DNA from 4 places in the Streptomyces sp. NPDC059524 genome. Region 3 is predicted to be linked to each of the others. Evidence: riboswitches for the same ligand, from Rfam matches in the RefSeq annotation. Region 3 holds a riboswitch; each other region holds the start of a gene.

What was found. Region 3 has a riboswitch for cyclic di-AMP ahead of ACFW9D_RS28680 (transglycosylase family protein). Riboswitches for the same ligand answer to the same signal wherever they lie in the genome.
Positions count from the first base shown of each region.
Region 1: linked by a shared signal. The riboswitch ahead of ACFW9D_RS04700 (M23 family metallopeptidase) and the one ahead of ACFW9D_RS28680 (transglycosylase family protein) in region 3 are both predicted to bind cyclic di-AMP.
Region 2: linked by a shared signal. The riboswitch ahead of ACFW9D_RS29105 (C40 family peptidase) and the one ahead of ACFW9D_RS28680 (transglycosylase family protein) in region 3 are both predicted to bind cyclic di-AMP.
Region 4: linked by a shared signal. The riboswitch ahead of ACFW9D_RS13245 (LysM peptidoglycan-binding domain-containing M23 family metallopeptidase) and the one ahead of ACFW9D_RS28680 (transglycosylase family protein) in region 3 are both predicted to bind cyclic di-AMP.

Region 1 covers NZ_JBHYTK010000010.1:25,265-32,747, forward strand. Annotated here, with positions in the region: gene ACFW9D_RS04680 (DUF5998 family protein) at 1-562, opposite strand, end outside; gene ACFW9D_RS04685 (GNAT family N-acetyltransferase) at 646-3,468, opposite strand; gene ACFW9D_RS04690 (HPr family phosphocarrier protein) at 3,646-3,927, shown strand; gene ACFW9D_RS04695 (GntR family transcriptional regulator) at 4,156-4,842, opposite strand; gene ACFW9D_RS04700 (M23 family metallopeptidase) at 5,112-5,903, opposite strand; cyclic di-AMP (ydaO/yuaA leader) riboswitch at 5,916-6,080, opposite strand; gene ACFW9D_RS04705 (M16 family metallopeptidase) at 6,386-7,483, opposite strand, start outside.
Region 2 covers NZ_JBHYTK010000131.1:15,847-23,329, reverse strand. Annotated here, with positions in the region: gene ACFW9D_RS29115 (hypothetical protein) at 256-609, shown strand; gene ACFW9D_RS29110 (tellurite resistance/C4-dicarboxylate transporter family protein) at 587-1,582, opposite strand; gene ACFW9D_RS29105 (C40 family peptidase) at 1,608-2,807, opposite strand; cyclic di-AMP (ydaO/yuaA leader) riboswitch at 2,815-3,019, opposite strand; gene pcrA (DNA helicase PcrA) at 3,297-5,864, shown strand; gene ACFW9D_RS29095 (peptidoglycan DD-metalloendopeptidase family protein) at 5,893-7,483, opposite strand, start outside.
Region 3 covers NZ_JBHYTK010000127.1:5,422-12,904, reverse strand. Annotated here, with positions in the region: gene ACFW9D_RS28690 (septum formation initiator family protein) at 1-112, opposite strand, end outside; gene eno (phosphopyruvate hydratase) at 210-1,490, opposite strand; gene ACFW9D_RS28680 (transglycosylase family protein) at 1,998-2,684, opposite strand; cyclic di-AMP (ydaO/yuaA leader) riboswitch at 2,689-2,897, opposite strand; gene ACFW9D_RS28675 (transglycosylase family protein) at 3,033-4,022, opposite strand; gene ACFW9D_RS28670 (PLP-dependent aminotransferase family protein) at 4,254-5,657, opposite strand; gene ACFW9D_RS28665 (YitT family protein) at 5,720-6,334, shown strand; gene ACFW9D_RS28660 (Cmx/CmrA family chloramphenicol efflux MFS transporter) at 6,267-7,466, opposite strand.
Region 4 covers NZ_JBHYTK010000036.1:7,427-14,909, forward strand. Annotated here, with positions in the region: gene ACFW9D_RS13235 (hypothetical protein) at 157-438, shown strand; gene ACFW9D_RS13240 (SGNH/GDSL hydrolase family protein) at 471-1,289, opposite strand; gene ACFW9D_RS13245 (LysM peptidoglycan-binding domain-containing M23 family metallopeptidase) at 1,414-2,145, opposite strand; cyclic di-AMP (ydaO/yuaA leader) riboswitch at 2,151-2,331, opposite strand; gene ACFW9D_RS13250 (tyrosine-protein phosphatase) at 2,712-3,509, shown strand; gene ACFW9D_RS13255 (DUF6126 family protein) at 3,519-3,683, opposite strand; gene ACFW9D_RS13260 (helix-turn-helix domain-containing protein) at 3,694-4,320, opposite strand; gene ACFW9D_RS13265 (aspartate aminotransferase family protein) at 4,451-5,836, opposite strand; gene dxs (1-deoxy-D-xylulose-5-phosphate synthase) at 5,833-7,483, opposite strand, start outside.

The sequences.
Region 1 (7,483 bases), on a different contig from region 3:
CGGACAGGGACTGGGCGAAGGTCAGGGCCTGGCGGACCGTCTCCGGGCCGTCGCCGGCCTCGCTGACGCGCAGGCTCAGGTCGTCCGCGGTGGAGCTGCCCGTGTAGCCGTGGTCCGCCTCGCAGTTCGGGTCGCCGCAGGCGGCGGGCTCGAGGTCGATGCGGGAGACGGCGCCCCAGCCGATGGTCAGGACGACCTCGCGCGGCAGGGTGCCGGGGACGTACTTCTCGGGGTTCGCCACGACGCGGCTGAGGACGACCGAGGAGATCCGGCCGATCTTGACGGACTCGGTGGAGGTCGTCGCGTAGGGCGTCGGGGAGGTGCTGTCGGCGGCCTGCTCGTCGGTGTGGCTGACGATGAAGCGGGTGTCGGTCAGGACCAGGACGGTGACATGACGGCGCACCTCGTTCGCGTCGAACGTGGTCTCCTGGTGCACGAGGTACGACGAGATCGCCTCGCCGCCCACCGCGGCCTCGACCGCCTCGGCCACGAGGGCCGGGTAGTAGCCGCTGCGCTCGATCGCCGCGCGCAGCCCTTGGGTCGTCGTACTGGTCTTGGCCATGCCGTCCATCCTAAGGCCCGTGCGGAGGCCTCCGGTGCGCCTGTGGACAACGCTCGCGGGGCCCCGGCCCGCCCGTGGCCGGGTCAGAAGGCGACGGGAAGGGTGCGGGGGCCGAGGTCGTCGCGGGCGGGTGGTGGCGCGAGGCGGACGGAGGCGCCGAGGACGGTGACGCCGTCCTGGGCGACCACGACCGGCTCGAGGGCGACCGCCACGACCTCGGGGTGGTCGTCGACGAGTCTCGAGACGCGCTGGAGGACCTCCTCCAGGGCGGGTGTGTCCACGGGGGCGGCGCCGCGCCAGCCGAACAGGATCGGTGAGGTCTTGATCGAGCGGACGATCGCCTGGGCGTCCTTGTCGGTGACGGGGATCAGTCGGTGCGCGGTGTCACCGAGCAGCTCGGAGGGGGCTCCGGCGAGGCCGAAGGAGAGCACGGCGCCGGCCGCGGGGTCGATGACCGCGCGGACGACGGTGTCGACGCCGCGCGGTGCCATCGCCTGGACCACGGGGCGCAGCTCGGCCGGCTTGCCGAGGCGGTCGGTGAGCTCTTCGTAGGCGCGACGCAGCTCGCGCTCGTCGGCGAGGTCGAGGCGGACGCCGCCGAGGTCGGCGCGGTGGCGCAGGTGCGGGGCGGTGGTCTTGAGCGCGACCGGGTAGCCGAGCGCGGCGGCGGCCTGTGCCGCCTGGTCCGCGTCGAGGGCGGGCAGGGTCTGGCGGACGGTGATCCCGTAGTGGGCGAGGAGGGTGCGGGTGTCCTCCGGGGTGAGCTCGGCCCCGCGCGGGTCGTCGTCGGCGGCGAGCGCGGCGGCGATCAGGGCGGCGGCCCCGGTCTCGTCGATGTCCTCGTACTCGGGGACCTTGCCGGGCTCGGCCGCGTCGCGCCGCCACTGGGCGTACTTGACCACTTCGGAGAGGGCGTGGACGGCGCGCTCGGCGGCCGGGTAGGCGGGGATGAGGCGCGGGGTGGCGCCGGCCGGGGTCTCGGCCGTGGCGGGGGCCGGGCGGGGGGCCTGGGTGTCGGGCGCGTTGGGTCCGGTGCTGACCGCGCGGGAGAGGGCTTCGGCAAGGCCGCCGAGCTCGACGTGGACGACGAGGACCGGCTTGGCGGGCACGGTGGCCGCGGCGGCGCTGAGGGCGGCCGCGAGCTCGGCGTCGCCGGTGATGTCCTCCCCCACGGCGGGCATCGCGGTGACGACGACGGCGTCGGTCTTGTCGTCGGCGAGGGCGGCTTCGAGCGCGGCGCGGAAGTCGGCGGCGGTGGCGGCGGTGGTCAGGTCGCGGGGCGGCTTGGGGCGCAGGCCTTCGGAGAGGCACACGTCGTAGGTGAGCAGGCCGAGCGATTCCGAGTTGCCCAGGATGGCGACGCGGGGGCCGGCGGGCAGCGGCTGGCGGGCCAGGAGGAGGCCGGTGTCGACGAGCTCGGTGATGGTGTCGACGCGGATCACACCGGCCTGGCGCAGGAGGGCGGAGACCGTGCCGTAGGGCAGGCGGGTGGCGCGGACGGTGTGCCCGGTGGGGGCGACTCCACTGTGCCGGGCGCCCTGGACGACCACGAGGGGCTTGGCGGTGGCGGTGCGGCGGGCGAGGCGGGTGAACTTGCGGGGGTTGCCGATCGATTCGAGGTACATGAGGGCGACGTCGGTGTCGGGGTCGTCGTACCAGTACTGCAGGACGTCGTTGCCGGAGACGTCCGCGCGGTTGCCCGCGGAGACGAAGGTGGAGACGCCGGTGACTCCGGTGACGCCGCCGCCGCGGCGGTGCAGGCGGGACAGGAGGGCGATGCCGATGGCGCCGGACTGGGCGAACAGTCCGATGCGGCCCGGGCGTGGCATCTCGGGGGCGAGCGAGGCGTTGAGCCGTACGTCGGGCGAGGTGTTGACGATCCCGAAGGCGTTCGGTCCGACGAGGCGCATCCCGTAGGTGCGGGCCTGGCGGACGAGGGCGCGCTGGCGCTCGCGTCCTTCGGGGCCGCTCTCGGCGTATCCGGCGGACAGGACGACGATCCCCTGGACGCCGCGCTCGCCGCATTCGGCGACGACCTCGGGCACCTGGGGGGCGGGGACGGCGACGACGGCCAGGTCGACGGGGACCGCCGGGTCGATGTCGCGCACGGAGCGGTGGGCGGGGACGCCCTCGGCCTCGGTGAGGCCTTCCGGGTAGGCCTTGTTGACTGCGTAGAGGGGGCCGGTGAATCCGGCCTCCTTCAGGTTGTGCAGAACGCTGCGGCCCACTCCGCCCGCGGTGCGTCCGACGCCGATCACGGCGACGGAGCCGGGGGCGAGGAGCCGGTGGACGGAGCGGGCCTCGGCGCGCTGCTCGCGGGCGCGCTGCACGGCGAGGGAGGCCTCGGTGGGCTCCAGGTCGAACTCGAGGCGTACGACGCCGTCCTCGAAGCTGCGCTTCTGAGTGTATCCGGCGTCCGTGAAGACCTTGATCATCTTGGTGTTGGCGGGGAGCACCTCGGCGGCGAACCGGCGGATGCCGCGCTCGCGCGCGACGGCCGCGATGTGCTCCAGAAGGGCGGAGGCCACGCCGCGTCCCTGGTGGGCGTCCTGCACGAGGAAGGCGACCTCGGCCTCGTCCGCGGGCGCGGAGGCGGGCCGGCCGTGGGTGTCGATCCGGTCGTAGCGCACCGTCGCGATGAACTCGCCGCCCACGGTGGCGGCGAGTCCCACCCGGTCCACGTAGTCGTGATGGGTGAAGCGGTGGACGTCCTTGGCGGACAGCCGGGGGTAGGGGGCGAAGAAGCGGTAGTACTTCGACTCGTCCGACACCTGCTCGTAGAAGCTGGTCAGCCGGTCCGCGTCGTCGGTGGTGATGGGCCTGATCCGCGCGGTGCCGCCGTCGCGCAGCACGACGTCGGCCTCCCAGTGGGCGGGGTAGGCGTGCCGGTCCGACGGGGTCTCCATGCGGCAAGAGTAGGGCGGACCGCCGACAAGTGGCGCCTGTCGTACGGGTCGCGTGCCCGGCGGCCCGGGGGCACGCTAAGGGGGTCCGATGGGCTGCGGCCCGGGGGATCCGGGTCCGCAGCCCGGTGTGCTTAGAATGGTCTAGACAACCTTGAGTCATCTGAAGGGCAGCATCACATGGCTGAGCGCCGCGTCAACGTCGGCTGGGCCGAGGGCCTTCACGCCCGCCCCGCTTCCATCTTCGTCCGCGCGGCCACGGCGGCCGGCGTCCCCGTGACCATCGCCAAGGCCGACGGCAACCCCGTCAACGCCGCCTCCATGCTCGCCGTACTGGGCCTGGGCGCCCAGGGTGGCGAGGAGATCGTCCTGGCCTCCGACGCCGAGGGTGCGGACGTCGCGCTCGACCGTCTGGCCAAGCTGGTCGCCGAGGGCCTCGACGAGCTTCCCGAGACCGTCTGAAATCGCTGAGCGCCGACTCCACGGCGTTCGGCGTCAGAACCGCGCGTTCCCTTCGGGGGCGCGCGGTTCCGCATTTCCCGGACGTATTCCTGCTTCCACACCTGGGACGGCGAGCGCAATTCATCACCGAAAGACCCGACGCGGAAATTCCCTGAATGAATTCAGGCAGGGAAAACTCCGGGCGGGCCATTCCATGAATGCCGTACGTCTTTGTATACGGCGGCCGTGTTAATGGTGGAGCCCGGTCGTGTTGACGGCATGTTGCGAAGTCCTCACACGCTCGCCCGCGCGGGGCACGCGCAGCCGGTGGACGGTCGCCTCGCGTGCGATGTGCGCGGCCGTCAGGGTGCGGGCGCGCTCGACGTCGCGACGGGCCACCGCGTCGACGACCGCGCCGTGCTCGGCCCAGGACTCGACGGGCCGCTCGGGGATCTCGACCGCGTACATCCACGCGATCTTGTGCCGGACCTGGGTGAGCAGGGTGATGAGGCCGGGGCTGGCGGAGGCCTGGGCGAGCGTCTCGTGGAACCAGGCGCCCAGGGGCCGCAGATCCTCGCCGCCCCCTTCCTTCGAGCGCTCCTGCCCCAGCCTGACCAGGCCCCGCAGCACCTTGAGGTGGGCGTCCGTGCGGCGCTGCGCGGCGCGGGCGGCGCCGAGCGGTTCGAGGAGCATGCGGATCTCCAGGAGATCGGCCGCCTCCTGCTCGGTGGGCTCGGCCACGCACGCGCCCGCGTGCCTGCGCGTGACGACGAAGCCCTCCGCCTCCAGGGTGCGCAGCGCCTCACGGACCGGCACGCGCGAGACTCCGTAGCGGCGCGCGAGCAGTTCCTCGGTGAGTCTGCTGCCGCGCTCGTACACGCCCGCGACGATGTCGTCGCGGATCGCCGTGCATACCGAGTGCGCGGGAATGCGCATGCCCCGACCTCCGCCTTGCTCTCCGCCCGATCCCCGCGCATGACGGAGAGCGGGCGCCCCTGAAAAGCGCGATCGGCACCGATTTCCGCGCGCTCGTCCAGTGACTCTATTCCACCGCGCTCGAATTTCCGACGGGAGCTTGGAATCGAGGGATATTTTTTGGACAGCGGGGACTGGGCGCGGGATCGGCGGGATGCGGGAACGCGAAAGCCCCGGCGGTCGGCCGGGGCTTTCCTGCGGTGCGTGCTGCGGGCGTCGGGTCGGACGCCTCAGATGCCCACGCCGTGCGAGCGGAGGTACGCGACGGGGTCGATGTCCGAGCCGTACTCGGGCGTCGTGCGGGCCTCGAAGTGGAGGTGCGGGCCGGTCACGTTGCCGGTGGCGCCGGAGAGGCCTATCTGCTGACCGGGCGTCACGCTCTGGCCGACGGAGACACCGATCGACGACAGGTGGCCGTACTGGGTGTACGTGCCGTCGTTCATCTTGATCACGATGTTGTTGCCGTAGGCGCCGCCCCAGCCGGCCTCCACGACGGTGCCCGAGCCGACCGCGTGGACGGTCGTGCCGCTGGCGGCGTGGAAGTCGATGCCGGTGTGACTGCCGGAGGACCACAGGCCGCTGGACGCCTTGTAGGCGGTCGAGACGTACGAGCCGGAGATGGGCGCCACGTAGGTGTTGAGGCGCTTGCGCTCGGCCGCGCGGGCGGCACGCTCCTTGGCCTCGCGCTCCTTGGCCGCCTTCTCGGCGGCCTCACGGCGGGCTTCCTCGGCGCGGCGCTTGGCCTCGGCCTCGGCCTTCTTCTGCGCGGCGGCCTCTTCGGCGGCCTTCTTCTGGGCGGTCGCCTGGGCGTCGATCTGGGCGGCCAGGGTGTCGCCGATCGCGATGGCCTGCGTCAGACCGTTCTGGTCGGCGGGCGCGGCGGTGTCGGCGGCGAGAGCGGGGGCGGCGAGGCCTCCGATGACACCGGTCGTGGTGAGCGCCGCGACGCCGGCGACCTGCGCCGTGGTGCGCGTGAGGCGGCTCGGACGACGATGCTTCCCGGTGGCACGGGTGAACGCCATGGAGTGGCTGATCCTTTCCTTCCCTCTCGCCTACCGGGTTAGCTGACGGGTTCGGAGCAGGAAGGTCTCCTACGGGCCCCCTCCCCGTACGGGAAGAGCGTCCGATTCACCCCAGGGACTGCGGTGGGTCCCCGGCTCCCCTGGCTCGCGCCGTGGGGGACTCGGCGATGACTGTCCGGGGCCGCGGGCGCGGCTCATACGTGGCGAACAGCCGGACCGACGCTAAGCGGGACATCTTTCAATCAACAAACGGATCCCGGCTTTTGTAGCGCATGCCACAGGGCACACAGGCAACCTCTACATCAATTCGGGCATTTGCGACGCACGGTGGCGCGTCGGGCGAACCGAACAGCGTTCACGGGAAACGTGAGTGACGCCACGAAGCCCCGGAGGCCTGTGTGGCTTCCGGGGCTTCGTCCCGTTTCGGGCGGTGCCGCCCTGGCGTGGCGTCGTCGGCCGGCGACGACGGTCATGTGGTGGCGTCAGCCGGCGACGACCGTCACCTCGCCGATGCCGAGGGCCTTGACGGGCTCCTCGATCTGCGCGGCGTCGCCCACGAGGATCGTCACCAGGCGGTCCGCCGGGAAGGCGCTCACGACGGCCGCGGTGGCCTCCACGGTGCCCGTGGCGGCCAGTTGGCGGTACAGCTGGGCCTGGAAGTCCTCGGGCAGCTGCTGCTCGTCCTGGTCGGCGAGCGTGCCCGCGACGGCGGACGCGGTCTCGAACTTCAGCGGGGCCACACCCACCAAGTTCTGCACCGCCGTGTCCCGTTCGGCGTCCGTCAGTCCCTCGGCGGCCAGCTTGCGCAGCACCTTCCACAGGTCGTCGAGCGCCGGTCCGGTGTTCGGCGTGTCGACGGAACCGCTGATGGCGAGCATCGCGGCCCCGGTGCCGTCCGCCGTGGAGCGCAGCACCTGGGCGAAGGAGCGCACTCCGTAGGTGTAGCCCTTCTCCTCGCGCAGCACCCGGTCCAGACGGGAGGTCAGCGTGCCGCCCAGGCAGTACGTGCCGAGGATCTGGGCGGCCCACACGCGGTCGTGCTTGTCGGGGCCGATGCGGCCGATGAGCAGCTGCGTCTGGACGGCTCCGGGGCGGTCGACGATGACGACGCGTCCGGTGTCGTCGGCGGTGACCGGCGGGACGGGGCGCGGCTGCGTCGTGTCACCGGTCCAGGCGCCGAGCGTGTCCTTCAGGAGGGTGTCGAGGTCGACGCCCGAGAGGTCGCCCACCACGACGGCGGTGGCGGTGGCCGGGCGGACGTGCTGCTCGTAGAAGGCGCGCACGGCCGCCGCGTCGATGCCGGCGACGGTCTCCTCGCTGCCCTGCCGCGGGCGCGACATGCGCGACGTGGCGGGGAACAGCTGCTTGGAGAGCTCCTTGGCGGCACGGCGGGCCGGGTTGGCGCTCTCGTGCGGGATCTCGTCCAGGCGGTTGCGCACCAGGCGCTCGACCTCGCTGTCGGCGAAGGCGGGGGCGCGCAGGGCGTCCGCCAGCAGGCCGAGGGCCTTCGGGAGGCGGGAGACGGGCACCTCCAGGGAGACGCGGACGCCGGGGTGGTCGGCGTGCGCGTCCAAGGTGGC
Region 2 (7,483 bases), on a different contig from region 3:
GGGAGCGGGCCGCCGCCGGACCTTTCTCGGCGGTGGTGGCCGACTGCCGCCCCTGGCCGGGCGGCGGTGGGGAGCCGGTCACCTGAGGAAGGACGCTAAACCTCGGCGTAACGGGTTGGTGTCGGACTGTCCCCAACTGGCCCCTTTGTTGCGTGCTGTGGCGGAGTGTGACAGTCCGGTGTTCGTGCGTGACCGGTGGGGAGGGGCGGGGGAGCGGTGAAGGGGGCCGGCCGGCGCTTGGCTAGGCTCCGCCTCATGGACGTACTCCTGCACCTCTTCGTCGGCCTGCACATCATCGGCATCGCCTCGCTGCTCGGCGGGTTCCTCACGCAGATGCCGGCGCTGAAGCAGGGCACCGCCCGCTTCAACAAGGCGATGCTGCACGGCGCGCTGACGATGCTGGTGACCGGCGTCGCCCTCGTCGGCCTCAACCAGGCCCAGGACTACAGCGTCGACAACATCAAGATCGGCGTGAAGCTCGCGATCCTGATCGTCATCCTCGGCATCGTCTACGTGAAGCGGGACGAGGAGAAGGCGGAGAAGCCCCTGTTCCTCACGGTCGGCGCGCTGACCGTGGCGAACATCCTCATCGCCGTCCTGTGGACCTGAGCGCCGCCGACGACCTGACCGCTCCCGTCGCCGTCGCGAGCCACACCGCGACCGCGATCCACACGAGCACCCGCCCCGGCGTCTCCAGCCACGACGTCTCCACGGCGGTGGCGACCATCAGCGTCGCCACCGCGGTCATCCCCATCGGGAACACCGTCGACCAGCGCCGCACGTCGTAGTGCGGCCGGGGCCGCACCACCTCGCCCACGCACAGCACGACGTACCAGCTGAGATCGAGCGTGAGCAGCAGCCCGGCCATGAACCGCAGGACCTCGGTGTCCTGGTTGTTCCACAGGTCACCCGCCCGCCCCGCGAGCACGAGCCGCGCCGCCGCGAGCGCCGAGATCGCGAGCGCGCCGCCCGCCACCCAGTGGTCCCCGGCCCCGGTCAGCACCTGCCGCAGATCGAAGCGGACGAACGCCGCCGCGTAGACCACGAGCCCGAACCAGAAGAACCCCACCGCCGCGTAGCCCAGCCACGCCACGTGCGCCGACGCGCTCAGCGTCGCCCCGAGCACCGCAAGGGCCTGCGTCGCGACGCACGTGATGAAGACGGCGCCGGGCATCTTCGGCCGCCAGTGCCGCACCACGGCCACGAACAGCACCGGCCACACCACCACCGCGATCCCCAGCAGCACCTCGGCGAACCCGAGGCTCCCGGCCAGCGCGTACCGCGTGCCGAGCACACACGTCGCGGCCACCGCCGTGAGCGCCGCGGGCGTGTCCGCCTCCCGCTCCCAGCGGCCCCGGTCCCCGAACAGGCGGGCGAGGAACACGACCGCGAGCAGCCCCCACAGCGCCGAGCCCAGCACGAGGAACACCGTCGACAGCACGTCCTGCCCGAGCAGGTGGAGGCCGATCGAGACGATGCCGGTGGCCATGACGGCGGCGCCGGCGGCCGGCGGGATCGTCGCCCAGGGTGAGGCGGGTGCGGTGTCGGGGGTCCCGGGCACGTCCGGGCGGTCGCGGTCCACCGCCCGAACGTAACCGCGAGCGGCGTCAGGCGGGGCGCACCACGCTGTGGATCGACGCGGTGCCGTCGTAGTAGATCGACTCCTCGCGCACGTACGCGCCCGGCTTCGGGGCGTGGATCATGATGCCGTCGCCCTTGTAGATGCCGACGTGACTGATGTCGTCGTAGAAGAAGACCAGGTCACCGGGCTGGATGTCGGACAGCGGGACCGTCGTGCCGAACTCCACCTGGTCCCACGTGGTGCGCGGCAGCGTGACACCGGCCGCCTTCCAGGCCGCCCCGGTCAGCCCCGAGCAGTCGTACGAGTCCGGGCCCGTCGCGCCCCACACGTACGGCTTGCCCTCCTGGGCCTTGGCGAAGGCGAGGGCCTTCGCGGCCTTCGTGGCGTACGAGGTGTCCGTCGAGCCCGAGTCGGAACCGGAGCCCGTGCCCGGGTCCGTCGTGCCGGAACCGGTGCCCGAGCCCTCCTCCTGGCGGGCGGCTTCCTCGGCCTTCCGCTTGGCCTCTTCCTCGGCCTTCTGCTTCGCGGCGAGCTCGGCGGCCTTCTTGCGGGCCGCCTCCTGCTTCTGCCGCTCGATCGCGGCCAGCCGCGCCTTCTCCTCGGCCGTCAGCTCCGACAGCAGCTTCCGGGCGTCGGCGAGCTTCGACTGGACGGTCTGCTTGGACGTCTTCAGCTCGGTCTGCGACGTCGTCAGCTGCTTCAGGCTCTCCTGCGCCTCGGTGCGCTTCTTCGCCGTCTCGCGCTGCTGCACCTGGTAGTCGTCGACCGCCTTCTTCTGGCGGGAGGTCAGCCGGCTCATCAGCTGGTCCTGGGCGAAGTAGTCCTCGGGGTTCTCCGCGAGGAACATCGTCGCCGTGTCGCTCACCCCGCCCGTGCGGTACTGCGCGGCGGCGAACCGGCCGAGCTCCTCGCGGGCCGTGTTCATCTTCTCCGTGCGCTGCGCGATGTCGTCGAGGAGATGATCGACCTGCTTCTTCTTGCCGGTGGTCCGCTCCTGGGCCGCGTTGTACTTCTGCGTGGCCACCTCGGCCTGGCGGTAGAGCGTGTCGACCTTCTTCTGCACCTCTTCGAGGCTCGGCTTCGCGGGCTGGGCCGGCGCGGCCTGGGCCGTCTGCGAGAGCAGCGCGACGGAGGTGAGGGCGGCGGTCGTGATGCCGACCGCGGGGGTCGTACGGGTGCCGCCGGTCATCCGGGAGCGGGTACGCGGCTTGCGGTGCGACGCCAAGGCAGGCGACTCCTTCCGTAATCCGCCTACCGGGTTAGCTGTCGGGTTCGGGCTCGTACACCGTCGCTTCGGTGCGCGGTGGTGCACGTCGTACGGAAGGCTGCCCTACGGCCAACCATCCGGCGCCGCCGGACTGTTGACCGATTCACCCCAAGGTCGGTGGGTCCCCGGTTCCCTGCCTCTCGGCGTACGGAACTCGGCGGGGGCTGCCCGCTCGCCGCGTTGTTCGCGGGCGGGGGGACGGGCTGCCCGCGCAGCACCGTAGCCAACTCGTGTTGCTGCTGTGAAGGTTGATGTTCGATATGCCCGATACATTTTCGTGACCATTTCCATGATCTCTACGCCGCGGGCCCCGAACGGCCTTTGCTGTCGCGCTGGGTTACCGGGCCGTCGCAAAGGGTGGTGCGAGGGGTGTCACCGTGAATGCGAGGAGCGTCTCCGTGAAGGTGACGGCGGGCTGTCGGTGGGGCGGCCTAGACTCGGAGAGCGATGAGCAGCCTCTTTGACGACAGCTTCCTGGCCGGCCTCCAGTCCCCTGCGGAGGAGCCCCCGCCGCCGCCCGAGGACCCCGAGCACGACGGGGCCCCCGAGCCGCTTCCGGACGACCTGTTCGGGGGGAAGTTCGACGCGCCCGTGGACCGGGACACGCACTACCGCGACGGGGCGCCCCGCCCGGCCCTGGACCCGGAGGCCCTCCTGGAGGGGCTGAACGAGAACCAGCGGGCGGCCGTGGTGCACGGCGGCTCCCCCCTGCTCATCGTCGCGGGCGCCGGCTCCGGCAAGACCCGCGTCCTCACGCACCGCATCGCGTACCTGCTCGCCCAGCGCGGCGTGCACCCCGGCCAGATCCTCGCGATCACGTTCACGAACAAGGCCGCGGGCGAGATGAAGGAGCGCGTCGAGGCCCTGGTGGGCCCGCGGGCGAACGCGATGTGGGTCTCCACCTTCCACAGCGCCTGCGTCCGCATCCTGCGCCGCGAGTCCAAGCGGCTGGGCTTCACGTCCTCCTTCTCGATCTACGACGCGGCCGACAGCAAGCGGCTCATGGCCCTGGTCTGCCGCGACCTGGACCTCGACCCGAAGAAGTTCCCGCCGAAGTCCTTCAGCGCCAAGATCAGCAACCTGAAGAACGAGCTGATCGACGAGGAGGACTTCGCCGCCCAGGCCGCCGACGGCTTCGAGAAGACCCTCGCCCAGGCCTACGCGATGTACCAGTCCCGCCTCCGCGAGGCGAACGCGCTGGACTTCGACGACCTGATCATGACGACGGTCAACCTGCTGCGCGCCTTCCCCGACGTCGCCGAGCACTACCACCGCCGCTTCCGGCACGTCCTGGTCGACGAGTACCAGGACACGAACCACGCGCAGTACGCCCTGGTCCGTGAGCTGGTCGGCACCGCCGCCGCCCACGACGCGGAGGTGGAGGCGGGCGTGGACGCGCCGCCGAGCGCGGACGACCCCGGCCCGGCCGAGCTGTGCGTCGTGGGTGACGCCGACCAGTCGATCTACGCCTTCCGCGGCGCCACGATCCGCAACATCCTCCAGTTCGAGGAGGACTACCCGGACGCGACGACGATCCTCCTGGAGCAGAACTACCGCTCCACCCAGACGATCCTCTCCGCGGCCAACGCGGTCATCGAGCGCAACGAGTCCCGCAGGCCCAAGAACCTGTGGACGAACGCGGGCGCGGGCGCCCAGATCACCGGCTACGTCGCGGACACCGAGCACGACGAGGCCCAGTTCGTCGCCGACGAGATCGACCGGCTGACCGACGCGGGCGACGCGAAGGCCGGCGACGTCGCCGTCTTCTACCGGACGAACGCGCAGTCCCGTGTCTTCGAAGAGGTCTTCATCCGCGTCGGCCTCCCGTACAAGGTCGTCGGCGGCGTCCGCTTCTACGAGCGCAAGGAGGTCCGGGACGTCCTCGCGTACCTGCGGGTGCTCGCCAACCCGGAGGACTCCGTCCCGCTGCGCCGGATCCTGAACGTGCCGAAGCGCGGCATCGGCGACCGCGCCGAAGCCATGATCGACGCCCTCTCCCAGCGCGAGAAGATCTCCTTCCCGCAGGCCCTGCGCCGGGTCGACGAGGCGTACGGGATGGCGTCCCGCTCGACGAACGCGGTGAAGCGGTTCAACACGCTGATGGAGGACCTGCGCACGATCGTCGAGTCCGGCGCCGGCCCGGCGACGGTCCTCGAAGCCGTCCTGGAGCGCACCGGATACCTCGCCGAGCTCCAGGCCTCCACCGACCCGCAGGACGAGACCCGCATCGAGAACCTGCAGGAACTCGCGGCCGTGGCCCTGGAGTTCGAGCAGGAGAACGCGGCCGCGGAGGAGGGCGCGCAGACCGAGGCCTCCGGCGGCACGCTCTCGGACTTCCTGGAGCGGGTCGCGCTCGTCGCCGACTCCGACCAGATCCCCGACGAGGACGACGACGGCAGCGGCGTCATCACACTGATGACCCTGCACACCGCGAAGGGCCTCGAGTTCCCCACGGTCTTCCTGACCGGCCTGGAGGACGGCGTCTTCCCGCACATGCGCTCCCTCGGCCAGACCAAGGAGCTGGAGGAGGAGCGCCGGCTCGCCTACGTCGGCATCACGCGCGCCCGCGAGCGGCTCTATCTGACCCGCTCCTCGATGCGCAGCGCCTGGGGCCAGCCCTCGTACAACCCGCCGTCGCGGTTCCTGGAGGAGATCCCGGCCGCGCACCTGGACTGGAAGCGCACGGGTCCGGCGACGCCTTCGGCGACGGCCGGCCGCGGTGGCTTCGGCGGCTCCGGCGGCGGCTTCGGCAAGAGCGGTGTCGCGGCCTCGCTGTCGTCGACCCTGTCGTCGCGCTCGCGCACGACGCCCGCGTTCGCCACGAGCCGGGGGCGGGCGGGCGACAAGCCGGTCGTGGCCCTCGCGGTCGGCGACCGCGTCACGCACGACCAGTTCGGCCTGGGCACGGTCGTGGGGGTCAACGGGCAGGGCGACAAGGCGGAGGCGACGATCGACTTCGGCGACCCGAAGCCGAAGCGGCTGCTGCTGCGCTACGCGCCGGTCGAGAAGCTGTAACCCGGCAGGGCGGGGCCGGACGGGGCCGTCAGGTCGGGTCGAGGCCGTGGCTGCGCAGCCACGGCAGCGGGTCGACCGCGGCGCCGCCACCGGGGTGCACCTCGAAGTGCAGGTGCGGGCCGGTCGAGTTGCCGGAGTCGCCGGACGTCGCGATGACGTCACCCGCCTTCACGGGCCCGCTCAGCACCGTGTGCCGGGACAGGTGGCAGTACCAGGTCTCGGTGCCGTCCTTGGCGGTGACGATCGCCATGTTCCCGTACGCGCTGTTCCACTGGGTGCGGACGGTGCCGTCGGTCGCCGCCATCACGGGGACGTACGAGACGGGGAAGTCGATGCCGGTGTGCGAGGACATCCAGTTGATGCCGGCCTGGCCGAAATAGGCGGACAGTCCGCGGGCCGAGACCGGCAGGGCGAACTTGGGGCGGGCCGCCTCCTTGCGGGCGGCCTCCTCGGCGGCCTTCTTGCGGTCCGCCTCCTGCTTCGCCTTCAGGTCGATGCGCTCCTGCGTGCGGCTCGCCCGGTCGGCGAAGTCGCCCGCGTCCGCGGAGAGTCCGCGCAGCTGGGTGTCCAGCTTGTTGTTCGCCACCGAGGGCTTCACGGTCTTGACGTCGGGCGCCGCGGCGGCCTTCGTCTCCTTGGGCTCCTCGCCGCCGAGACCGCCGACGGACGCGGCCGCGACCCCCGCCACACCGATCGCGCAGACCGAGGGCACGGCGACGGTCAGCAGGGCGGAACGCTTGGCGGGCGTACGGCGACGGGCCGCCGCGCGGCCGCGCGGGGCGCTCCGCGGCGCCGCGGCCCGGGCCAACTCCGGCTCCCAGGGGTTCGGTTGCTCCTCGCCGCCCGCGGTGTCCCCGGCGTCCGTCGCGTCGTCCTGCTCCGCGTCGGCGGGGGCGGGAGCGGGGGAGGTGGCCAGGCTGTCGGCCGCGTCGTAGGCGTCCTCGGGCACGTACTGGTCCGGTACGTGGGCGTGGAGCGTGTCCTGCGCGGACGGGGCGGCCTGCGCGGTCCGGGTTTCGGTGCCGGCCGAGTTCCAGGCGGTGGCGTCGTAGGCGCCGGTGTCGTAGGACGTCGTGCCGAGGAGGGTCGAGTGGTCGAAACCGGCCGAGTCGAGACCGGCGGAGTCGAAGCCGGAGGTCTCGAAGCCCGGGGCGTCGAACGTGGCGGTCCCGTGCGCCGGGGTCTCGTGGCCGGCGCCGGGGAAGCTCCCGGTCTCGAAGTTCGCCGCGTCGAAGCCCGGCGCCTCGAACGAGGACGTCTCGAACGAGGATGTTTCGAAGGAGGAGGTCTCATAGGCGGAGGCGTCGAACGTGGACGTCGTCGCCGCGTAGTCCGTGTAGTCCGCCGTCGCGGCCGGGAAGCCGGCCGAGGTGGAGTCGTAGCCCGGGTGCTGGAACCCGGAGGCGTCGAAGGTCTGCGTCCCGAACTCTGACGTACCGTCAAAACCCGTGTGTCCGGTATAGGACTGCGTGTCCCACTGCCCGGTCTGCTGCTGCCCGTACCCGGTGTCGGTCCACAGCCCCGAGGTGTCGTAACCGCCCGTCCCGTGCGTCTCGTACGAGGACGTCGCGTACGGGTCCGCGGCCTGCGCGTACTGCTGTTGCTGGTGCTGCCCGTCC
Region 3 (7,483 bases):
TCTGCGAGCGGTACACGCGCTCGGCGGTCTGCTCGCCGAGCGCCCGCAGGCGGGTGGCCGTGGAGAAGCGGGCCGAGTCGAACTGGCCCCTGTCGCGGAGCTTTCCCGGCATCGGATCTCCCGCCTCCCCTTGCCTTCACGTGCGTACGTCCCCGCACACGGTACGGGACCGAGTGCGGGGACGTACGTAACTACCGCGTCGGCGGCGGTCAGCCCTTGAAGCGCGGGAACGCGCTGCGGCCGGCGTACACCGCGGCGTCGTCGAGGATCTCCTCGATGCGCAGCAGCTGGTTGTACTTGGCGACGCGCTCGGAGCGGGCCGGGGCGCCGGTCTTGATCTGGCCGCAGTTGGTGGCGACGGCGAGGTCGGCGATGGTGACGTCCTCGGTCTCGCCGGAGCGGTGGGACATCATGCACTTGAAGCCGTTGCGCTGGGCGAGCTCGACGGCGTCCAGGGTCTCGGTGAGCGAACCGATCTGGTTCACCTTCACGAGCAGGGCGTTGGCCGAGTTCTCCTCGATGCCGCGGGCGAGGCGCTCCGGGTTGGTGACGAACAGGTCGTCACCGACGAGCTGGACCTTGTCGCCGAGCTTCGCGGTGATGACGTTCCAGCCGGCCCAGTCGTCCTCGAACAGCGGGTCCTCGATGGAGACGAGCGGGTAGGCCGCCACGAGCTCCTCGTAGTACTCCGTCATCTCGGCGGCGGAGCGCTCCTTGCCCTCGAAGAGGTACTTGCCGTCCTTGTAGAACTCGGAGGCGGCGACGTCGAGCGCGAGGGCGACCTGCTGGCCGGGGATGTAGCCGGCCTCCTTGATGGCCTCGAGGATGAGGTCGAGGGCCTCGCGGTTCGAGCCCAGGTTCGGGGCGAAGCCGCCCTCGTCGCCGAGGCCGGTGGCCAGACCCTTGCTCTTCAGGACCTTCTTGAGGGTGTGGTAGACCTCGGTGCCCCAGCGCAGCGCCTCGGAGAAGGACTCCGCGCCGATCGGGGCGATCATGAACTCCTGGATGTCGACGTTGGAGTCGGCGTGCGACCCACCGTTCAGGATGTTCATCATCGGGACGGGCAGCAGGTGCGCGTTCGGACCGCCGAGGTAGCGGAACAGCGGCAGGTCGCTGGCCTCGGAGGCGGCGTGGGCGACGGCGAGCGAGACGCCGAGGATGGCGTTGGCGCCGAGGGAGCCCTTGTTGTCGGTGGCGTCCAGGTCGAACATGGCCTGGTCGATCAGGCGCTGCTCGGTGGCGTCGTAGCCGACCAGCTCCGGGCCGATCTGCTCGATGACGGCGAGGACGGCCTTCTCGACACCCTTGCCCTGGTAGCGGTTCGGGTCACCGTCGCGAAGCTCGATGGCCTCGAACGCACCGGTGGAGGCGCCGGACGGAACAGCAGCACGGCCGGTGCTGCCGTCGTCGAGGCCGACCTCGACCTCGACCGTGGGGTTGCCTCGGGAGTCCAGGATTTCCCGGGCTACGACGACGTCGATGGACGGCACGAGCATCTCCTTCTGGGATGTGACGCGGGCTGTGCGGGGCCGCGGTGCGCGGTTCCGCATGGCTTGAGCCTAACCGCACGCGGGCCATCGGCCAGCCGACCGCCCGTCTCTTGGACTCCGCCGTGAGCGAAATGTTTCCGACGGGAACAAATACCGCCGGTGGTTCGCGGGTGAACGGTCCGTGGGGGGCGGTCGGGTTTCGTCGCGGGGTGCGGGCCGGTGGGGGCTGGTCGCGCAGTTCCCCGCGCCCCTGGAAGGCATGCGGCTTCGCCGCGCCTTCCCCAGACGAAAGGCGCCCGGCGCCTCTATCGGGGAGATGCGGCGCGCAGCGCCATGCATCTCAGGGGCGCGGGGAACTGCGCGACCAGCCCCCACCGGGCCCGCACTCGGCGAACGACGGGACCCCCCACCCCGGCGGCCGGGGCAGAGGGTCACGTGGCGAGCGGCCGGCACTCGGCGTCCGCCGATGCCGAGTGCGGGGGGGCGCTCCCCTATATAGGGGGCGGCTTACTTCAGGTGGAGCTGCTGACCCGGGTAGATCAGGTCGGCGTCCTGGACGATGTCGTCGTTCAGCTTGAAGAGCTTCTGCCAGGTCGTGTGGTGCGCCTCGGCGATCGCGCTGAGGGAGTCACCCTTCTTGACCTTGTACTCGCCGTCGCCCTTGGCGACCTTCTTGCCGGTCGGCGTGGTGACGGTCTTCTTCGGCGCGGCCTTCGGGGCCTGGCGCTCCTGCGAGCGGTTGGCCGGCTGCTCGGCCTTGCGCTCGGGCTGCGGCTGGGTCTGCTGCTGCTCGGCGGGGGCCGGGGCCGGGTTCGAGGTGGAGGCGCCGGACAGGCCGACACCGCAGGACGGCCAGGCGCCCTTGCCCTGGGAGGCGAGGACCTTCTCGGCGACGGAGATCTGCTGCGCCTTGGAGGCCTGGTCGGCGGTGGAGGCGTAGGCGGTGCCGCCGTACGCGGCCCACGTGGAGGCGGAGAACTGCAGACCGCCGTAGTAGCCGTTGCCGGTGTTGATCGACCAGTTGCCGCCGGACTCGCACTGGGCGACGGCGTCCCACTCGGAGGCGGTGGCGGCGGAGGCGCCGGTGGCACCCATCAGCGGAACGGCGACGGCGGCACCGGTGACACCGGCGAGCGTGGCGACACGGACGGCCTTGGACGGGCGGCGGTGCTTGCCCTTGCTGGAGAACAGCATGGAGAGATCCCCTCACCGACGCCTACGAGGTGAGCTGTCGGGTGCGGGCCAGTGAGTGCCCGGCCGCGCAACCTAGTGCGCGGCTTAACCCCAAGCCGTACCGGAGTATCGCTTTCCGGACGGCGCCTACCTTGGGTCCCCCGCTCCTGCCCACGGCGCTGACGCGTCGACTGTTCCCGTACGGAGGTTGGCAGGATTCGGCGTGACATCCGTCGGGGCCCGCTGTGGCGAGCGGTCAGACCGTACGCAGCCGATCCGGCGGTTTTCAAAGCGGATCAGGCCCTTTGAGACCCATCTCTCACTTTCGCCAAATCGGACATTCAGGCAGCAACCCGCCCTGAACTCCCGCTACTTTTCGCCCGATTCGAGCCCAAGATCCAGACTCTGACCAGGAAGGATGAGGTCGGGGTCGGAGCCGACCGCCTTCTTGTTGAGCTGGTACAGCTCGGTCCATCCGCCGTCCACGCCCTGGGAGTCGGCGATGTCCCACAGGTTGTCGCCGGCGCGCACCGTGTACGCGTCGCCGTCGCGCCGGTCGTCACGGGAGGCGTGACGGCCCTCTCCCGTACGGGAGTCGGCGGTGTCGTCGGAGGCGGCGCCGCCGCGGTGGCGGCCCGCGCCGGAGCCCTCGGAGGCAGGGTTGGAGGCGGACGGGGAGGCGTCCGGTGCGCCGGAGCCCTTCGGCCCGTCCGGGGAAGTGGAGGCATCGGAGCCGGACTTGTCCGATTCACCCCGCGCGTCACCTTCGTCCACCGCCGCGTCGCCGGAGGGCGAGGCAGTGGCGCCGCCGCTCGGCTCGTCGCCCACCTTGCCGTCGGACGCGTCACCCTTGGCGTTACCGGAGGTATCCCCGGAGGCGTCGTCTGACGGGGTGTCCGAATTGCCCCCGTCGTCGTGATTCTTCTCTCCCTTGTCGGCGTTCGCGTCCCCGCCGATCCCGAGGAGCCCGCCCGACGAACCGCCGAGGGCCGGCGGCGGCGTGCTCGCCCCCGGGTCGACCTCGGCCGAGCTGTCGCTCTTGGAGAGGCCCGCCGTGATGGAGCAGCTCGGCCAGGCGCCGGGCCCCTGGTCGTCGAGCACCTTCTCCGCGACGGATATCTGCTGCGAACGGCTCGCCTGGTCGGCGCTCGGCGCGAAGTCGAGGCCGCCGTACTGCTCCCACAGCTCCTGCGAGAACTGCAGCCCGCCGTAGTACCCGTTGCCCGCGTCGAGGCTCCACTGGCCGCCGCTCTCGCACTCGGCGAGCCGGTCCCAGGCCTGCGTGGTGGCGGCACTCGCGTTGGACGCGGCGAGCAGCGGGATCGCGATGGCGCTGCCGGCGACACCGGCGGCGACCACGAGAGCAGGAGCCTGACGAGGGCGACGGTGACGACCGTTCCCGGAGAGCATGCGGATGCCTTTCGCGAGACTGATGCTGCGCCCGCGACGGGTGTCGCGGGTGCGACGGACGGTGCCGACGCGGTGGGTTGTGAACGTAGCGGGACTCGAACGCTTGTCACAAGTCGATGCAGCGGAGATCACGTGAAAGTCACAGCTTTGACGGCCTGTCAGTTTTGTTCAGTCCGAACCTCATGCGGTGGGCGGCGGAACGTGGTGCCCGAAGGCCCCGCGGGCCACCGCGTCCCGGGCCGCGGCAAGCCGCTCCACCCCCTGAACCAGCAGCTCAGGAGCCAAGGTGAAAGGCAGTCGGACATGCCGCTCGAACGCCCCGCCGACCCCGAACCGTGGCCCCGCCGCCACCGTCACACCGTGGTCCGGGGCCACGGCCGCCAGCCGTGACGCGACCGGCTCCGGAAATCTCGCCCACAGCGTCAGACCGCCCGCGGGACACGGAACTTCGACCTCCGGAAGTCTCTCGCCGAGTTCCCGCACGAGCACCTCCCGCCGCGCCCGCAACTCCCCCAGCGCGTCCGCCCGCCGCGTCCGGCCCTCGTCGAGCAGCACGGCCGTCGCGAGCTGCTCCAGCACCGGCGTCCCGAGATCCGTCACCGGCCGGTTCCTGACCACCCGTTCGAGCAGCGCGGGCCGCGCCCGGATCCAGCCGATCCGCAGCCCGCCCCACACGCTCTTCGACACGGACCCGACGCTGACCGCGTCCGGTACGTGCGCCGCCAGCGGCTCCGCGCCCGCCACGTCCGGCGCACGGTCCAGCGCCAGATCGGCCATCGTCTCGTCGACCACCGTGAGACACCCCGGCCGCAGCTCGCGCCGCACCCCGGACGGCATGCACAGCCCCGTCGGATTGTGGAAGTCCGGCACCAGATAGGCCAGCGCCGCGCCCCGCGCCGCCGCGCGCAACTGCGGCACATCCCAGCCGGAAGCCGTCAGCCCGACCGGCACCAGCCGCGCCCGCGCCTCCGTGAACACCCGGATGGCGTGCGGATACGTCGGATGGTCGATCAGCACCCGGTCCCGCGGCGCCACCAGCGTCCGGGTCAGCAGCGCCAGCGCGTGCTGCGCCCCACTGGTCACCATGATCTGACCCGGCGTCGTCGGCAGCCCGCGCCGCCCGTACCAGTCCGCGACCGCCGCACGCAGCTCCCCCACCCCGTACGGGTCGTAGCCGTGCCGGCCGAAGTGGTGCGGCAGCCGCCGCAGCGCGCTCGCGAACGCGGCGTGCAGGATCTCGACCGGTGCCGCGGGCGCCGCGACCGACAGGTCGACCGCCCCCTCGTCCGTCCGCTCCGGCACCCGGCCCGACGCGTCGTCGGGCAGCCGCACCGTCGCCCTGGCCCGCGAACGGGTGGCCAGATACCCGTGCTCGGCCAGCGTCCGGTACGCGGCACCGACCGTCGTCCGGCTCACCGCCAGCGCCCCGGCCAGGTCCCGCTCGCTCGGCAGCGCCGCGCCCAGCGCGATCCGGCCGTCCAGGATCAGCAGCCGCAACCGGTCCGACAGCCGCCGGTGCCCGGGCCCCGGCCCCTCCTGCCAGTCCCCGACCATCCGCGCCACCGCGTACGAACCCACCTTCATCGGGCCAGCGTAGGCAATCTGGCTATGGAACCCGGGACCAGATGCTCCGGAAGCTGGACCGCATGCCCGCACCCCCTCCCCTCTCCCTGCGCACCCGCCCCGCGCGCCGCGTCCCCCAGCTCCTCCTCGGCCTCGTCGGCTACGGCGCCGCCGTCATGCTGCTCGTACGCTCCGGACTCGGCGCCGCCGGCTGGAACGTGCTCACCGAGGGCACCGCCCTCACCCTCGGCCTCAGCTTCGGCTGGACGACGAACCTCATCTCCCTTCTGGTGCTGCTCGCGTGGATCCCGCTGCGCGAACGACCGGGCCCCGGCACGCTCCTCAACATCGCGCTGGTCGGGTTCGCCGCCGACGCCACGGCCGCGCTGCTGCCCGATCCCCACGGCCTCGCCGCGCGGATCGGCTACCTGCTGTGCGGGCTCGTCGCGCTGGCGTTCTTCGACGCGCTCTACCTCGGCGCCCGGCTCGGACCCGGGCCGCGCGACGGCATCATGACCGGGCTCGTCCGGCTGACCCGGCTGCCCGTCGCCGTCGTGCGCACCGGCATCGAGGTCACGGTCGCCGGCACCGGCTGGCTCCTGGGCGGAACGCTCGGCGCCGGCACCGTGGTCATCGCCCTGGGTCTGGGACCGCTCGTCGGCTGGTTCCTGCCGCGGGTGACGGTCCCGCTGCCCTGAACTCCGTACGCCGCCACAACGCGAGCGCCAGCGCCGCGGCCACCAGCGCCCCGCTCACCCAGAACGGCCCCGCCTCCCCCGCCCCCGCGCCGAGGACCGCCGCCGCGAGGAACGGACCCGCGGCGGCGCCCACGTTCAGGGACGCCGTCGCACAGGCGCCCGCGAGTGTGGGGGCGTTCTCGGCCACGTAGAGGACCCGGGTGATGAGGGTGCTGCCGACCCCGAACGAGAGCGCCCCCATCAGGAAGGCCAGCGCGAGAACGACGGACGGATGGACGGCGAGGAGCGCCATTCCCGGCCAGCCCAGGAGAAGAAGGGGGCCGCCGACGGCGAGGACGCGACCGGGACTGCGGTCCGCGAGTCGCCCCGCCACCGTGACGCCCACCAGCGAACCGACGCCGAACAGCACGAGGGTGACGGGGACCCAGAGGGCGCCGAGCCCGGCCGGACCGGTCACCACCGGGGCCAGGAAGGTGAAGCTCGCGAAGGTCGCCGCGTTCACCAGCGCCGCGAGCAGCATCACGAACAGCAGCCGGGGGCTGCGCAGTTGGCCGAGTTCGGCGTCGAGCGGCGCCGCGGGGGCCGGGGCCAGGGCCGGGAGACCGCGCAGGATGCCCAGCGCCGCCGGGACACAGAGCAGGGCGACGGCCCAGAACGTGGCCCGCCAGCCGAGCAGGGCGCCGAGCACCGCCCCGCCGGGCACCCCGACGACGGTGGCCAGGGTCGTACCGGACAGCAGGACGGCGAGCGCGCGCCCCTTGCGGTCGGGCTCCACGAGCTGCGCCGCCGTCGTCAGGGCGACAGCGAGGAACCCGGCGTCGGCGAGCGCCGCGACCGCGCGGGTCACGAGCAGCACCCCGAAGTCCGTGGTCAGCGCGCCGACCCCGTGCGCCGCGGCGAAGACGCCGAGCGAGACGAGCAGGACGGTACGGGGCGGCCGGCGGCGGGTGAGCACCGCCATGACCGGGGCGCCGACCGCGAGACCCGCCGCGAAGGCGGTGGTCAGCAGTCCGGCGGCACCGACGGGCACGCCGAGACCGGCGGCGATGTCCGGCAGGAGTCCGGCGAGCATGAACTCCGAGGTGCCCATGGCGAAGACCGCCAGGGACAGCAGATAGAGGGGAAAAGGCATCGAGAGGCTCCGGGTGA
Region 4 (7,483 bases), on a different contig from region 3:
GCGCCCGGGCCCGGGCTCGGGCGGGGGCCCGGGGGGCTGGGCCCCGGGCCGCCCCCGCCCTCACGGGCCCCCCCCCCCCCCCGGCCCCCCACCGCTCACGAAACGGCGACCCGAGGCGGGCCCAGGGGGCCGTCACGGCTCACGTCAGGGGGAGCATTGAACTGGGGCTGGGCGGAGTGGGCAATCAGCGGCGCGGGCGCCGCCTTCCTGATCACGGCAGCGGTCGGGCTGCGCACTCAACCCGACGGGCCGCCCGAGGCCCGCGTCAGGCACGGCCTGTACCGCGTCCTCCTGCCGTTCATGCTCGGCTGGGCTTTCTTCCTGCTCTGGCTCCCCCGAGCCCTCGGCGCACCGTGGTTCGTCTCGGACCTCTGCCGGCTGGTCGCCATGGCACCCGTCGTGCTGCTCGCCGTCGCGGCGCGACGCCGGGCGCGCTGACCCGGCCGGCAGAGGTCCGGGACCTCGCAGGGTCAGGAAGCCGACTCCAGGTGGGCCTTGATGGCGTGCGGGTCGAGGATGCCCTTGGCCTCGACGCGATCGCCGGAGGACTCGCCGCGCAGACGGCGGCCGATCCAGGGCACGAGGAACTCGCGGGCCCAGTGGATGTCGTCGCGCCGCACCTCGAAGGTGCCGCGGGGCGGCAGCGGGGGCCAGGCCTGCTCGGGGTCGGCGGGCACGTCCACGCCGAGGACCTGCCCGGCGCGCAGGGCGACGCGGGTGTGCCCCTCGGGCGAGAGGTGCAGCCGGTCGTCGTCCCAGGCCCGGCGGTCCTGCACGGAGCGCAGGGACCACAGGTCGAGCACCGGGCAGCCGTACCGGTCGGCGATGGCGCGCACGTGCATGTTGTACGTGGCGATCTTGCCGCGCAGATGCTTGAGGACGGCCACGTCGCGGGTGTCGAAGCCGGTGGCGACGAGGACGGTCCCGGCGGCCTCGGAAAGCCGGGCCACGGCCTTCTCGAAGCGCTCGGCCACGTCGTCCGGGTCGGTGCCGGGACGGATGATGTCGTTGCCGCCGGCGACCAGGCTCACCAGGTCGGGGGCGAGCTCCAGGGCCTTGGGGAGCTGGTGCTCGACGATCTGGTCGATGAGCTTGCCGCGCACGGCCAGGTTCGCGTACTGGAACGTGTCCTCGGGGACCCGGTCGTCGAGGAGGACGGCGAGCCGGTCGGCCCAGCCCACGAAGCTGCCGTCGGGCCCGGGGTCCCCGACGCCTTCGGTGAAGCTGTCCCCCACCGCCGCATAGGACCGAATCGTGCCGCCGCTGAGTGATCTCGATTCGTTTGCCACGACCACACATCCTTCACCCTGACCTGTGACCTACGCGACCGTAGCCAGGGGTTGACGAGTGGTGAGATACAGCACTCGGCGCCCGGGGAATATCCGGGCGCCGAGTGTGGATCATGCGCGTGGGTCAGATGGAGACGCCGTGCGCGCGCAGGTACGCGACCGGGTCGACGTCCGAGCCGTAGTTCGGGGTGGTGCGGATCTCGAAGTGCAGGTGCGGGCCGGTCACGTTGCCGGTCGCGCCGGAGAGGCCGATCTGCGTGCCGGCGGAGACGGCCTGGCCGGCCGAGACGCCGAGCTGCGACAGGTGGGCGTACTGCGAGTAGTGGCCGTCGGCGTGCTGGATGACGACCTGGTTGCCGTACGCGCCGCCGTTGCCGGCGGAGACGACGGTGCCCGCGGCGATGGCCTTGATCGGGGTGCCGGTGGGCACGACGAAGTCGGTGCCGGTGTGGTAGCCGCTGGACCACATGCTGCCGTTCTGGTGGTACGGCGTGCCCTCGGTGGCGTCGACCGGCTTCACGTAGGCGGCGGTGGAGGTGCTCGCCTGGGTGGCCGTGGTCTTCGCGGCGCCGCCGAGGGTGAGCTTCTCGCCGGGCTTGATCAGGCCGGCGTCGGAGCCGATCACGGACTTGTTGTCCGCGTAGAGCTTCTTCCAGCCGCCCTCGACGTTCTCCGCCTTGGCGATCTTGGAGAGCGTGTCGCCGGCCTTGACCGTGTAGGTCTGGGCGGTGGCGGCCTGCGCACCGGTGGCGCCGATCAGCGGCAGCGCGAGCGCGGCACCACCGACGGTGGCGACGGCGGCGGCGCGGCCGAGACGGAAGGACTTCGGGCGGCGGTGCTTACCCTGTGCGGGCATGACGAGATTCCTCTCCGTCGCCTGCGAGGTGAGCTGTCGGGTTCGGACGGGAGATGTCCGGCCGCACCCTTGCCATTCCTGACAGGGACACGACTTCACCCCGAGCCGCTGTGGGGAATTCCCGGGCGGCGTTCTTGCCTGTGGGTCCCCCGCTCCTGCCGTCACGGGTCGTAGTGAGGAATCCGGGCGGCGGCAGGACTAGGCGTTCCGACCGGAATGAGACGTGACCGTAGGGCAGCAGGAAACGAAGCGACAAGTTCCGAATTCCCTCTGACCTGCCTTTTCTTGATCGTTCACGCCTTTCCTGCGTCACCCTGCGTCTATCCCGCCCGCTTTACCGGCGCCTTACCCTAAGGAATTCCCGGGAAAGCCGTCCGGAAGATCCGCCACGGACCGTCACGGATATGACGCTGCTCACGCGACGGGCGACAACGTCCGCAAATCTGCGGACAGTTAATGACGTATAGGCCAAAACGGACACATGGTTGCCCTCTAAATCCATGTCGTATCGTCGGGAGCGCGCCCGCCGGCGAGCAGCGCCGGTGACCCGACCGGGAGGAGCACCCGTGACGCAGCACGCCCCGTCCACCGAGCCCGAGCTGACCGGAGTGCGCAACTTCCGCGACGTGGGCGGCCTCCCCACCGTGGACGGCCGGCGCGTGCGCCCCGGCGTGCTTTTCCGCAGCGGACACCTCGCCCACGCCACGGCCGAGGACGCGGCGTTCCTCTCCGGGCTCGGCCTGCACACGATCTTCGACTTCCGCAACGCGGCGGACCAGAAGCTGGAGGGCGCGGACGTCGCGCTGCCCGGCGTGCGCAATGTGAACCTGCCGCTGTCCGACCCGGCGGACGGCTCCGAGTTCTGGAAGATGGTCCGCGACGGCGACATGGACCAGCTCCGGTCGCTCCTCTCCGGGGGCCGCGCCGCGGACCGCATGATCAACTCGTACCGGTCGATCATCACGGACCGCACGGCCGAGCACGGCCGGGTGCTGCGCGCCGTCGCCGAGGACAGCGTGCCCGCGCTGATGCACTGTGCGGCGGGCAAGGACCGGGCCGGTCTGTCGATCGCCGTGACACTGCTCGCGGTCGGCGTCGAGCGCGAGGCCATCGAGGCGGACTACCTGGAGTCGAACGCGAAGCACCGCCGCTACAAGGTGCACCGCAGCTCCACGTCCCCGGACGCCTACTCCCCCGAGGTCATGGAGCTGCTCAGCCCGCTGTTCGACGCGCGCGCCGAGTACCTGCGCGCCGCCTTCGAGACCATCGAGCAGCACTGGGGCGGCACGGAGCGCTACTTCGCGGAGGGTCTCGGGCTCACCGCGGCCGACCGGGACCGGCTGCGCGAGCGCCTGCTCGTCTGACGGCTGCGGCTACCGGTTCGCGCCCAGGGTGAAGAGCAGGTAGATGAACCCGGCGAAGGCGTGCCCCGCGAAGACGTAGAGGAGGACGCGCACCAGGATGCCGCGCGGCATCTTGTCCTCGATGTTGCGGGCGGCGGGCTTGGGGGCGTCGGTGGGCTCGGTCGCGTCACTCATGTCGGGCCTCTCAGACCTCTCGGATCGGAGCCGACGCCGGGCCGAGGCACAGGGCGGCGGTCGGACTCTGCAGCAGGGTGTGGACGAAGAGCAGCTCAGCCCCGGACCGGTCCGCCGCGGCGATGCGGTGCGGGGTGAGCGAGTCGAAGTGGGCACTGTCGCCCGGCTCCAGGCGGTACGAGGTGTCGCCGAGGCGCAGCTTGAGCCGCCCCTCCAGGACGTACAGCCACTCCTCCCCCGGGTGCACCCGCACGATGTCGCCCTGGGTCCCGTACGGGACGTGGACGCGCAGCGACTGCATGGCGCGGCCGGGGGAACCGGCCTGGAAGTAGGTCCAGCCGCCGGCCTCGGTGGGCTCCATGGCGGCGGACCGGACGACGGCGTCGCGGTCGGCCGGGGTCTCACCGAGCAGCTCGGAGACCGTGGTGCCGTAGATCCGGGCGAGTCCGAGCAGCATCGGCAGCGAGGGCTGGCGCTGCCCGGTCTCCAGGCGGGACAGATGGGCCGGGGACAGACCGGCGGAGCCGGCGGCGGCCTCCAGGGTGAGGGAGGCGCGGCGGCGCAGGGCACGCAACTGGGGTGCGACGGCGGGCAGCTCCGGCGGTTCCGGAGTACCCTCCGGGGAGGCAGGGCTCATGCTGACGATTCAGCCAGAAGCCTGCCTCTCCGGCAAATTGCTTGCCTCAGAGGCAAAATTTCCCGCGGTTTCCGGTCACCGGCCGCCCGTCGCTCCCTGCCGGTCCCTGCTCCCGGTCACCCGCCTCCGGTCACCGATTGGCCACCGCCTGCTTGATCAGGGTCTTGCTGAAGTCCCACATCAGCCCGCCCCCGCTGTGCGCGTCGTCCATGACGGCGGTGAACGCCTCGACGAACCGCTCGACGTCCGCCTCGTCGACGACCAACGGCGGGATCAGCTTGATGACCTCCAGATGGTCCCCGGAGACCTGGGTGAGGATCCGGTGCTTCTGGAGCAGCGGCACCACGACCATCTGCGCGAACAGGCCCTTGCGGGCGGCCTGCAGCATGGTCCAGCGGCTGCGCAGCTTCAGGGACTTGGGCCGGCCGAACTCGATGCCGATCATCAGGCCGCGCCCGCGCACGTCGCTGAGCAGCTCGTAGCGGTCGGTCAGCGCGGCCAGCCGGGAGGACAGCAGGCCGCCCATGGCGCGGGCGTTCGCGACGATCTGGTCGTCCTCCATGACGGACAGGACGGCGAGCCCGGCGGCCATCGCCTGCGCGTTGGAGCCGAAGCTCGCCGAGTGGACGAGGACCCGGTCCATGGACGAGTAGACCTTCTTGAAGATCCAGTCCTTGCCCAGCGTCGCGCCGACCGGCACATAGCCGCCCGACAGCGCCTTCGCGACGCACACCAGGTCCGGCTCGACCCCGTCCTCGTGCTGGTACGCGTAGAAGTCGCCGGTGCGGCCGAGGCCGGTCTGCACCTCGTCGGCGATGAGCAGCGCCTTGTGCTTGTGCAGCAGTTCCTGGGCGGCGCGCAGATAGCCGGGCGGCGCCTCGTGCACGCCCTTGCCCTGGATCGGCTCGACGATGAGGGCGGCGACGTCCCCCTGCTTCAACTCCCGGGCCAGGGCGTCGAGATCGCCGAGCGGGACGGCGGTGTCGGGCAGCAGCGGGGCGAAGCCGTCGCGGAAGCCGTCCTCCCCGTTGACCGAGAGGGAGCCCGTCGTCAGGCCGTGGAAGGCGTGCGCGCAGTACAGGACGCGCGGCTTGCCGGTCGCGTACCGGGCGAACTTCAGGGCGGTCTCGACGGCCTCGGTGCCGCTGTTGCCGAAGAACACCCGGTCCAGGTGCGGGCTGTGCGCGATCAGCTTCTCGGCCAGCAGCCCCGGCAGCGGCTGGCAGTCGAACCGGGTGAGGTCGGCGAGCGAGGCGTCGAGCACGTCGTGCAGCGCCTTGCGCACCACGGGGTGGTGGCGGCCGAGGCCCATGACGCCGAACCCGGCGAGCATGTCCAGGTAGTCGTGGCCCTCGGCGTCCCAGAAGTGCGCTCCCTCGGCCCGCTCGTAGACCTTGTCGAAGCCGATGGTGTGGAGCATCTTCGGCAGCTGGTGGTTGAGGTACCTGGCGTGCAGCTCGTACCGTTCGGCGCCGCGCTCGGCGAGCAGCGTGCCGAGGTCGAACTCCTTGCTCATGCGTCGTTCTCCTTGCCGGCCTTGAGGCCGAGACTCGTACCGATCCGGCCCGCGATCTCGACGGGGGTCAGACCGATGTCGGCCAGCACCTCGCCGCGTTTGGCGTGGGCCAGGAACTGCTCGGGGATCCCGAACCGCCGTACGGGCACGTCGACCTCGGCGTCCCCGAGCGCGAGCGCGATCGCCGCGCCGACGCCCGCGCTGCGGCTGTTGTCCTCCACGACGGCGACCAGGTCGTGCTCCGCCGCCAGCGGGGCGAGGTCGGGATCGACGGGCTTGACCCAGCGCGGGTCCACGACCGTGCAGCCGACGCCGCGCGCCCGGAGGAGGTCCGCCGTCTGGAGGCAGACCGGCGCCATGACGCCCACGGAGACGAGCAGCACGCGCGCCTCCGTGTCCCGGCTCAGGACGTCGAGGCCGCCGATCCGGTCGACGGCCGGCACCGACGGGCCCACCGACTCCTTCGGGAAGCGCAGCACGGTCGGCGCGTCGTCCACGGCGACCGCCTCGCGCAGCTGGGCGCGCAGCTGGTCGGCGTCGCGCGGCGCGGCGATCCGGAGGCCGGGCACGACCTGGAGCATCGACATGTCCCACATGCCGTTGTGCGAGGGGCCGTCCACACCGGTGACACCGGCCCGGTCGAGCACGAACGTCACCCCGCACTTGTGCAGGGCCACGTCCATGAGGACCTGGTCGAAGGCCCGGTTGAGGAACGTCGCGTAGACGGCGACGACGGGGTGCAGCCCTCCCGTGGCGAGCCCGGCGGCCGAGACGGCGGCGTGCTGCTCGGCGATGCCCACGTCCCAGACCCGGTCGGGGAACTGCTCGGCGAACTTGGTCAGGCCGACGGGGTGCAGCATCGCCGCGGTGATCGCGACGACGTCCTCGCGCTCCTTGCCGATCCGGGCGATCTCGTCGCCGAACACCGAGGTCCAGGACGGGCCGTTGGAGGGGGCGAGCGGTTCGCAGGTCAGCGGGTCCATGACGCCGACGGTGTGGAAGCGGTCGGCCTCGTCGGCGAGCGCCGGCTCGTAGCCGCGGCCCTTCTCCGTGAGGCAGTGCACGAGGACCGGCCCGTGGAAACGCTTCGCGCGGCGCAGCGCGGACTCGACGGCGCCCACGTCGTGCCCGTCGATCGGCCCCACGTACTTCAGGCCCAGGTCCTCGAACATGCCCTGCGGCGCGAACGCGTCCTTGAAGCCCTTCTTCGCGCCGTGCAGCGACTCGTACACGGTGTGCCCGACGACGGGCGTGCGCAGCAGCACGTCCTTGCCCCAGGCGAGGACCTTCTCGTACGAGTCGGTGGTCCGCAGGGTCGCGAGGTGGTTGGCGAGGCCGCCGATGGTGGGCGCGTAGGAGCGCTCGTTGTCGTTGACGACGATGATCAGCGGGCGGTCCTTGGCGGCGGCGATGTTGTTCAGCGCCTCCCAGGCCATGCCGCCGGTCAGCGCGCCGTCACCGATGACGGCGACGACGTGCCCGTGCTCGCCCTGGACCTGCCGCGCCTTGGCCAGGCCGTCGGCCCAGCCGAGCGCGGTCGAGGCGTGCGAGTTCTCGACGATGTCGTGCTCGGACTCCTCGCGGGACGGGTAGCCGGACAGGCCGCCCTTGCCGCGCAGCTTGGAGAAGTCCTTGCGGCCCGTCAGG